DNA from 4 places in the Halalkalibacter oceani genome. Region 3 is predicted to be linked to each of the others. Evidence: riboswitches for the same ligand, from Rfam matches in the RefSeq annotation. Region 3 holds a riboswitch; each other region holds the start of a gene.
The links. Region 3 has a riboswitch for S-adenosylmethionine ahead of ABMB67_RS00310 (2,3-diketo-5-methylthiopentyl-1-phosphate enolase). Riboswitches for the same ligand answer to the same signal wherever they lie in the genome.
Positions count from the first base shown of each region.

Region 1: it holds a riboswitch for S-adenosylmethionine, as region 3 does, so the genes downstream of both, ABMB67_RS02725 (methionine biosynthesis PLP-dependent protein) here and ABMB67_RS00310 (2,3-diketo-5-methylthiopentyl-1-phosphate enolase) in region 3, are expected to answer to the same signal.
Region 2: it holds a riboswitch for S-adenosylmethionine, as region 3 does, so the genes downstream of both, metK (methionine adenosyltransferase) here and ABMB67_RS00310 (2,3-diketo-5-methylthiopentyl-1-phosphate enolase) in region 3, are expected to answer to the same signal.
Region 4: it holds a riboswitch for S-adenosylmethionine, as region 3 does, so the genes downstream of both, ABMB67_RS11825 (methionine ABC transporter ATP-binding protein) here and ABMB67_RS00310 (2,3-diketo-5-methylthiopentyl-1-phosphate enolase) in region 3, are expected to answer to the same signal.

Region 1 is NZ_JBEPKD010000001.1:547,140-549,335, reverse strand. It holds gene prsW (glutamic-type intramembrane protease PrsW) at 1-545, shown strand, start outside; gene ABMB67_RS02730 (hypothetical protein) at 567-728, shown strand; SAM riboswitch class I at 812-917, shown strand; gene ABMB67_RS02725 (methionine biosynthesis PLP-dependent protein) at 1,007-2,119, shown strand; gene ABMB67_RS02720 (bifunctional homocysteine S-methyltransferase/methylenetetrahydrofolate reductase) at 2,136-2,196, shown strand, end outside.
Region 2 is NZ_JBEPKD010000007.1:7,382-9,577, forward strand. It holds gene pckA (phosphoenolpyruvate carboxykinase (ATP)) at 1-640, opposite strand, end outside; SAM riboswitch class I at 982-1,095, shown strand; gene metK (methionine adenosyltransferase) at 1,258-2,196, shown strand, end outside.
Region 3 is NZ_JBEPKD010000001.1:58,918-61,113, reverse strand. It holds gene ABMB67_RS00315 (sugar ABC transporter substrate-binding protein) at 1-801, opposite strand, end outside; SAM riboswitch class I at 890-1,041, opposite strand; SAM riboswitch class I at 1,210-1,322, shown strand; gene ABMB67_RS00310 (2,3-diketo-5-methylthiopentyl-1-phosphate enolase) at 1,410-2,196, shown strand, end outside.
Region 4 is NZ_JBEPKD010000009.1:68,970-71,165, forward strand. It holds gene ABMB67_RS11820 (methionine ABC transporter permease) at 1-91, opposite strand, end outside; gene ABMB67_RS11825 (methionine ABC transporter ATP-binding protein) at 81-1,109, opposite strand; SAM riboswitch class I at 1,243-1,340, opposite strand; gene ABMB67_RS11830 (YusG family protein) at 1,676-1,912, opposite strand; gene gcvH (glycine cleavage system protein GcvH) at 2,044-2,196, opposite strand, start outside.

The sequences.
Region 1 (2,196 bases), 490 kb from region 3:
GGACGTTTCTGATTGGTGTATTGCTTGTTTTCCCCGTAATGGTGCTGCAATATGCTTTTATTGAGGAACAGTTCTTTGAAAATCTGCTTGTCCAGTCGGTCGTGCTCTATGGGGTAATCGAGGAATTTTTCAAATGGTTTTTATTGTATTTCTTTGCCTATCAGCATGCCGATTTTAAGCGGAGATATGACGGGATTGTCTTTGGCGTTGCCCTGTCGCTCGGATTCGCCAGTCTGGAAAACGTCCTCTACCTGCTGGCAAACGGCTTGGAAACAGCGATTGGCAGAGCGCTTCTTCCGGTCTCCAGTCATGCGTTATTTGGTGTACTGATGGGGTATTATATGGGTAGGGCGAAGCTGGAGCGGGCCTCGAAAGCCAAGCATTTGACTTTGGCCTTGTTTTTTCCTATTCTCTTACACAGTATCTATGACAGCATTCTGCTGTTGTTCGACACCTATTTTATTATCGGGATGCTTCCATTTATGCTCTTGTTATGGTGGCTTGCTTTAACGAAGGTGAAACGTGCCCATCAATTGGACCAATAGAAAGTAAGAAAGGTGGTTATTATGTCTGAAGGACGTTATCGCGTTGTCATTCGCTGTCCGGTCTGTGGAGAAAAATATATTCTCAGAGGAAGACGAACCGAGTCAGGCGAGTATGAAACCGGTTTTAAGCGCTGTGTATGTGGGAATGCGGAGCATTTGCATATTGACGCAACACCGGAATGAATACTTCAGGAAAAAAATTTCACTTGCAAAATGGTTTGAATTGTTGTAATTTTGATTAAACGAAAAACTCATTTACATACGATTTCTTATCAAGAGAGACGGAGGGACTGGCCCGACGATGTCTCAGCAACCAGCCATTCATGGTCAGGTGCTAATTCCATCAGGTCGCGATGATCTGAAAGATAAGAAGAAGCGAATTCATAACCAAACACCTTCTTCTTAATGGAATTTAAGAAGTGGGTGTTTTTTCATAATTTGGTAAAGGTGGAGGTATACAGATGAATCGAGACAAGCTTGAGACATTGCTAGTACAGATCGGAAACCGCTCAGAAGACCGGACAGGAACGATTAATACGCCTGTTTATTTTTCAACGGCGTATCGTCATACAGGAATCGGAGAGTCGACAGGCTATGATTATGCCAGAACAGGAAATCCGACAAGGGAAGTCGTAGAAAAGGCGATTGCCGCCCTTGAGGAAGGAGATCGCGGATTTGCCTGTAGTTCAGGGATGGCGGCGATTCAGACGGTATTTTCCCTGTTCGCCCAGGGAGATGAGATTTTGGCCTCTCAGGATCTTTACGGGGGAACGTATCGTTTATTTGAACAGGGCTGGAATCGCTGGGGACTGTCATTTGCTTACGGTGATCCGCGAAACCTAGAGCATTTCGAGTCATTAATCAATGAGCGGACGAAGGCGCTTTTCATCGAGACACCGACGAATCCGTTAATGCAGGAAGCCGATATTGCCGCCTTGGCGGAAATCGCCAAGAAGCATCAATTGCTGCTGATTGTCGATAATACATTTTATACACCGCTGCTTCAGCAGCCGCTCGTCAAAGGAGCCGACATTGTCATCCATAGCGCCTCGAAATATTTAGGCGGGCATAATGATGTGATTGCCGGTCTCGTGGCAGCTAAAGGCACGGAGCTCTGTGAAAAGATCGCTTATTACCATAACGGCATTGGGGCGACTCTGTCGGCGTTTGACTCCTGGCTGCTCATCCGCGGAATGAAGACACTCGCTTTGCGGATGGAAAAGCATGAGGAGAATGCGAAGGCCGTTGTCGCTTTTCTTGAAGAGCATGAAGCGGTAACGGATGTTCTGTATCCAGGCAAAGGCGGTATGCTTTCCTTCCGAATTAAAAAGGAAGCATGGGTTAACCCGTTTTTGCAGCAGCTGAAACTGATTTCCTTTGCGGAGAGCCTTGGTGGAGTGGAGAGTCTGATGACGTATCCGGCGACGCAGACGCATATGGATATTCCCGAGGACATTCGGATTGCCAATGGCGTCTGTAACCGGCTGTTGCGCTTTTCGGTCGGAATTGAGCGCAGCGAGGATTTAATAAAAGACCTGGAGCAAGCTTTTCACTTTGTGACATCAAAGGAATAGAAAGGAGGGACCCGTAATGAAGTTGTTGGAACGATTAGCAAATGAGGTCCTTGTAGGAGACGGGGCAATGGGCACCC
Region 2 (2,196 bases), on a different contig from region 3:
GGACATCCTGCTCAGGAAGTAAGTAATTCATCACGGAGAAAATCGATTTTTTCATTTCTCCGGCATATTCGGTTCCGCCGATGAGGACAATTCGTTCCTCAAAGGAGACGATAATAAAGGTCTCGGACAGCGTACCATCGACCGCGGGATCAGCTTTGAAGCTTGGCGCTGAAACGATCGTAAACGCATTATCGTAAGATTCGGCATCTTCAGCCGTCGGACGGATGAACAATTGACGGGCGAAAAGCTGCTGCCAGGCAAATTCGTTAATGACTTTTAACGGTAAACGGAATCCTTCATCGGCGCCGGCAAAGCCTCTTGACGCGTAAAGTTTATCCTTTTGCCCTAAGTGGCGGACAACTTTTTGGAAAAGACGGGTAAAAACATCTTTTTCGATCGGCTGGTTTACAGCTCCCCAGTTAATTTTATCCTTAACGCTTTCTTCCTTCACAATAAATTTATCTTTAGGGGAGCGGCCCGTATAGGCGCCTGTTTCGACGCTTAATGCACCGGTAACAGAAAGCTTTCCTTCGCCGCGCATTAACGCCTCCTCGATTAGAGATGAGATCGGTAAATCATGATGGACCTGGTCCTGATTAAGTAACTCTGCTAGTTCTGTCTGTAGGCTAATCGTTTTCATTGCCGCACCCTTTCTTTCATCATATAATTTGGTTAACATTAACAGCTTTAACTTGGTTAATAGTATAACACATTTAGATTAATAGTCTATACTATTAGCGAATTTTTTTTATCGTGCGAATTATAAAGAAAAAAAGGTACCTGTGTAGCCAAAAAAGGCTGTCATCCAATTAACTGGTTATTTTGTCGACATTTTTTTCCTTCTGCATAAGATGGAAGTATCAGGTAGAATGACCGGACAGATAATGATAAGGAAGAATCAACCCGTTTCCTTATGTTAATCTTGTCCACTTGCGGTTGACAGTACACGTGATGTGCGATATGATATGCGTCGAACGGATACTCTTATCCTGAGTTGGCGGAGGGACAGGCCCGAAGAAGCCCAGCAACCAATACTCAAAGCCATGAGTGTTAAAGGTGCTAACCTGCAAGGCTATTTGCCTTGAACGATAAGAGGCGAAAGGTAAACATTCAACCCTTTTCCTCGATGGAAAAGGGTTTTTATCGTTTATACACGTCTTAACCAGGAAGGTATCTCCCATTCTGTGGGACATGAGTGCCGTCTCAAAGAAAGACACATGCTAGAGAGAAGGCAGTGTTTAAAGGAGGAAATCAATCATGACAGAGAAAAGAAGCCGTCGTTTGTTTACGTCTGAATCTGTAACGGAAGGACATCCTGATAAAATTTGTGATCAGATTTCAGATGCAATTCTTGATGAAATTTTGAAACGGGATCCAAACGCCCGTGTAGCATGCGAAACGTCTGTGACGACAGGTCTTGTCCTTGTGGCGGGAGAAATTACGACAAGCACATACGTTGATATTCCGAAAACGGTCCGGGAAACGATTAAAGGAATTGGCTACACTCGTGCCAAATACGGATTTGATGCCGAAACATGCGCTGTTCTTACGTCGATTGACGAGCAATCCGCTGATATTGCGCAAGGTGTTGACCGCGCGCTTGAATCGCGCGAAGGCCAGATGACCGATGAAGAGATTGAAGCGATTGGTGCGGGGGATCAAGGCTTAATGTTTGGTTATGCTAATAATGAAACGAAAGAGCTTATGCCGCTTCCGATTTCGTTAAGCCATAAATTAGCACGACGTTTGACAGAAGTACGGAAGGAAGATGTTCTTCCTTATTTACGACCTGATGGAAAAACACAGGTTACCGTTGAATATGACGAACATGATCAGCCGCTGCGGATTGATACGATTGTTATCTCCACTCAGCATCATCCTGAAGTTTCCCTGGAGCAGATCCAGCGCAATCTGAAGGAGCATGTCATTAAGCCGGTTGTGCCGGAAGAGCTGATTGACGAAGATACGAAGTACTTCATTAACCCGACAGGCCGTTTCGTCATCGGCGGGCCACAGGGCGATGCCGGATTAACTGGACGGAAAATCATCGTCGATACTTATGGCGGCTATGCGCGTCACGGCGGTGGGGCGTTTTCCGGTAAGGATGCGACAAAGGTTGACCGTTCCGGTGCTTACGCGGCCCGCTATGTCGCGAAAAACATCGTCGCGGCCGGTCTCGCTGACAAATGTGAGGTT
Region 3 (2,196 bases):
GATTTCATCACGGCCCGCTTCCTCCAGCGCACGAGCGGCCCCGATCGCAAAGGCGTCCCATGTCGCAAAAATCGCATCAATCTCCCCTTCAGGGTATTTGTTCAGCATCGCCGCGACCGCATTTTGTGTCTGTGTCGACGTATCCTCAGAGGCGACCCCAAACCGTTCAAGCTCGTTCAGCCCCGGATTTGCCGCAAGCACTTCCTGATAGACGTTGTTGCGGCGTACCATTGGTGGAAAGCCGTCAACCCAAAGATAAATCATGTTCGCTTCTCCGTTGAAATCCTCAACGAGCTGGTCAAGCGCCAGCGTCGCCAATGCTTCGTCATCCTGAGAAGTCAGCGTTACGCCTTCAATCTCTTCCAATTCAGCAATCGAATCGAACGTAACCACTTCAATTCCCGCCTCACGGGCGCGCTCAACCGCATCATAGGTCGCCGCATCGTCGCCATGCGATAAAATCAGCCCATCAACGCCAGCATCAATCGCTTGAGAAATTGCATCATGATAACGGGCCGTATCGCCGTTTGCTGTAAATACGTCGACATCAAAGCCGAGTGCCTCTCCTTCTTCCTTTACTCCGGCCAAATATTGCGCTGTATGATCATCGCCGCCGATTTTGCGGATCACTCTGATTTTCGTTTCTTCACCGCCGGCAAATCGTTCCGGCACACCTTCGATCGTGTCGCTTTCCGCTCCACCGCCCTGCTCTCCTGTTGACTCTTCTCCAGCTCCGCAGCCGACAAGCGTTACGGCAAGCGCCGCTGCCACTACTGATTTCCACCACTTATTTTTCTTCATTTGTCTCTCTCCCCTTTTTTGTCGGCAAAACATAAAAAAGCCTCTTTCACTCACGATCGAGAAAGAGGCGGAATGGACTGGCTCCGTCCTCTTATCTTTCAGCTCGTTTCACATGTAAAACGAGCTGTTGGATGTAGCACCGTGTCTTTACACCTTTTAGGCTTCCATCAATCTCCTTGATGAACAGACCGGTTGCCGGGCTTCATTGGGCCAATTCCCTCTGCCAGCTCTCGATAAGAGTGAATCATGTAATTTTATGTTTTACATTTTGAATTCTGAGAGTAATCATACGAGTCAGACATTCGTTTTGTCAATAGATTTTCGCAAAAATAATTCATAATTGACAGACGACTCTTCCTCTGGCATAATTCATTACATCATTTTCTAACGACAATACCAATACGAATACTCTTATTAAGAGCAGGTGGAGGGACGAGCCCGATGAAGCCCGGCAACCTGTTTCAACCGAGCGGTTGATTCAAGGTGCTAATTCTCTCAAGCGCAAAGCTGACAGATAAGAGGACATAGAATCATAGAATGGGTCCTCTTCTTTTTCAAAAAAGATGAGGATTTTTTTGTGATGGTAACGAAAGGAGGACTCCGCTACGATGAGTCATATTACGGCAACCTACAAGGTGTTTGACCAAAAAGGCGACCTCGCTAAAAAAGCGGAAGGCATCGCGCTCGGCCTGACAATCGGCTCCTGGACAAACCTTCCCGCACTGGAAAAGAAGCAGCTTGAAAAGCACAAAGGAGAAGTCATCTCTGTCGAAGAGCTTGTGCCAACGGCGGATGACAACCGTTATTTCTCCAGCAAACGGACGGTCGGCCTGATTAAAATCGCCTACCCTGCCGCCAACTTCAGCGCGGATCTGGCAGCGATTTTGACGACGATGTTCGGCAAGCTATCCCTCGATGGAGAAATCAAGCTTGTCGACATTGAGCTGTCGCCCCAGCTTGAAGCCCAATTTCCTGGTCCGCAATTCGGCATCAGTGGCGTCCGGGAACGACTCGATGTGTTTGACCGCCCACTGTTAATGAGTATTTTTAAAGGGATGATCGGCAAGGACATTGGTGAATTTCAGCAGCAGCTCAAGCAGCAGGCCATTGGCGGTGTTGACCTTGTCAAAGACGATGAGATTCTGTTTGATAATGAGCTGACCCCATTTGAACAGCGGATTACGACCGGCGTCCAGACGCTGGCTGAGGCCTATGAAGAAACCGGAAAAAGAACGCTGTACGCTGTCAACTTGACCGGACGGACGTTCGACTTAAAAGAAAAGGCGAAGCGCGCAGTCGATCTCGGTGCAAGCGCATTATTGTTTAATGTGTTTGCTTACGGCCTTGATGTGCTGCAAAGTCTAGCCGAAGATCCGGATATTGCCGTACCGCTAA
Region 4 (2,196 bases), on a different contig from region 3:
GGAAGAATGTTGCCGCTACGGAGATGCCGGTCATATAAACTGTTTCCACTGTCGCATTCCACAATCCGTCCCATTTCACTTCATTCAACATGCGAAATCACCTCCACCTCAACCTGCTTACTGCGGATAAAGGCAATCGCCGCTTCGATTTGTTCGGGTTTTCCATCAAGAGCAATAAACAACGTTCCATAAGAGCCCGCCTGGATTTTCGTTATTTTCCCTTGAACAATATTGACGTCGATATCAAATTGACGGATCAGCTGGCTAATAAGCGGCCGCTCTGTTTCTTCTCCGACAAATGTCAGTTGGACAACTTTCCCTTCAGGAGATTCAGCCAGCATATGCGAAATCGCGTCGGCTGTTTCCTCCGGCTCGGTTATTTGCTTGACAAACTCCTTTGTCATCGCCTCTTTTGGCTTTCTAAACACTTCGCGTACCGGCCCTTGCTCAACGACCTTGCCCGCTTCCATTACGGCGACCTGATGACAGATTTTCCGGATGACATGCATTTCATGCGTAATCAAGATAATCGTCAATCCAAGCTTTTCATTAATGTCGACGAGTAAGTCGAGAATCGCGTCCGTTGTTTTCGGATCTAAAGCGGATGTCGCTTCATCGCATAGAAGAACCTTCGGATTATTCGCCAGGGCCCTGGCGATCCCGACCCGCTGCTTTTGACCGCCACTAAGCTGTGAAGGATAGCTTTCTTCTCTGCCGGCCAGACCGACAAGTTTAATTAATTCATCAACGCGCCGATCACGCTCTGGTTTCTTTACTCCGGCGATTTCAAGCGGGAATGCGATGTTTTCGCGCACGGTACGGGACCAAAGCAAATTAAAATGCTGAAAGATCATCCCGATTTCCTGTCGCGCTTTCCGCAACTCTTTCTCATGTAACTGCGAAAGGTTGCGCCCGGCTACCGTGACTTCCCCTTGAGTCGGCCGTTCCAGCATATTCACCATTCTGATCAATGTACTTTTCCCAGCGCCGCTATAACCGATAACGCCAAAGATCTCGCCTTCGTTTATCTGTAAATCAATCCCGTCCACCGCACGGACCGGACCATCCTTCGTCTGAAATACTTTGTAAATATCGCGCAACGTAATCATCAAATCACACCTTTCCGATCACTTAACTTTCTTTTTGCACAGTACTTGTTTCCTGGATGTCAGAACGTTTCTCATAAGAAAAACCCTCCTGTGCATCAGCAAATGAACAGAAAGGTTGCGAACACGAGCCTCTCTCTCATCTTTCAAAGCATTCCGCTTTGCAGGATTTAGCACCATTGGTATGGTTGCCGGGTTTCACAGGGCCAGTCCCTCCACCGCTCTCGATAAGAGCTAAATTATACTTACTTTTAGCATGAAGAAATAATAGCACGAGGAAAAAATACTTGTCAATCTTTTTGCCTTTTCCAATGTTAAAGGAAGATATGGAAGATATTTTCTGAAAAATAGAACTATTTAAGAGGAGGAGAGATCATGGTAAGAAGGCGCCAGTGTGCCAGGGGAAATACTTAGTGGATAGCGATGCCTTACTGCTGGCAGTGGCTTCGTTCTGCGCAAAGTCTGTACCGAAGAAAAACGCTTCGGTACAGACTTTTAAACATAAGGCGCAGACTTCGCTTACTGCTTGGGGTTGTATCAAAAGGAAAACCATCTTTTGATACAGCTCTTTAACACCAGCCTTCTTCGCAGCTGTCGACATAGGAGGTGATTTGTTCGGGTTTTTCTTGCTCATAGCGGTAAATTTTGTCCTGTTCAAATTCATAGCCCTGGAACATGTCATGCTGCAGGCCTTGACTCGTTTCCGACACTTTCCCAATTTGGGTGTCACCAATGTAAAGATTCAGCGTCCCCGCTTCGTATTTCCCTTTTACTTGTCCTGTTACATCGACACGGACAAATCCCATGTTCATAACCTCCTTATCAGAAGTTACTGTTATGGTGCCCTTTCATCGTTTTACGATGCCGTCGCACGAGAAAAAAGAGCTGGGGCAACAGGTAACATCAACCTGCTTATCCCAGCTCCATTAGCTTTCTTTTAGTCCTCTGAAATCATTTCCTTGTATTGCTCCGCTGTCATCAGCTTGTCAATTTCTGAAGAATCGCTTGGCTCGACAACGATCATCCACGCTTTTTCATAAGGGGATTCATTGACAAATTCAGGAGAATCATCAAGCTCTTCATTCACTTC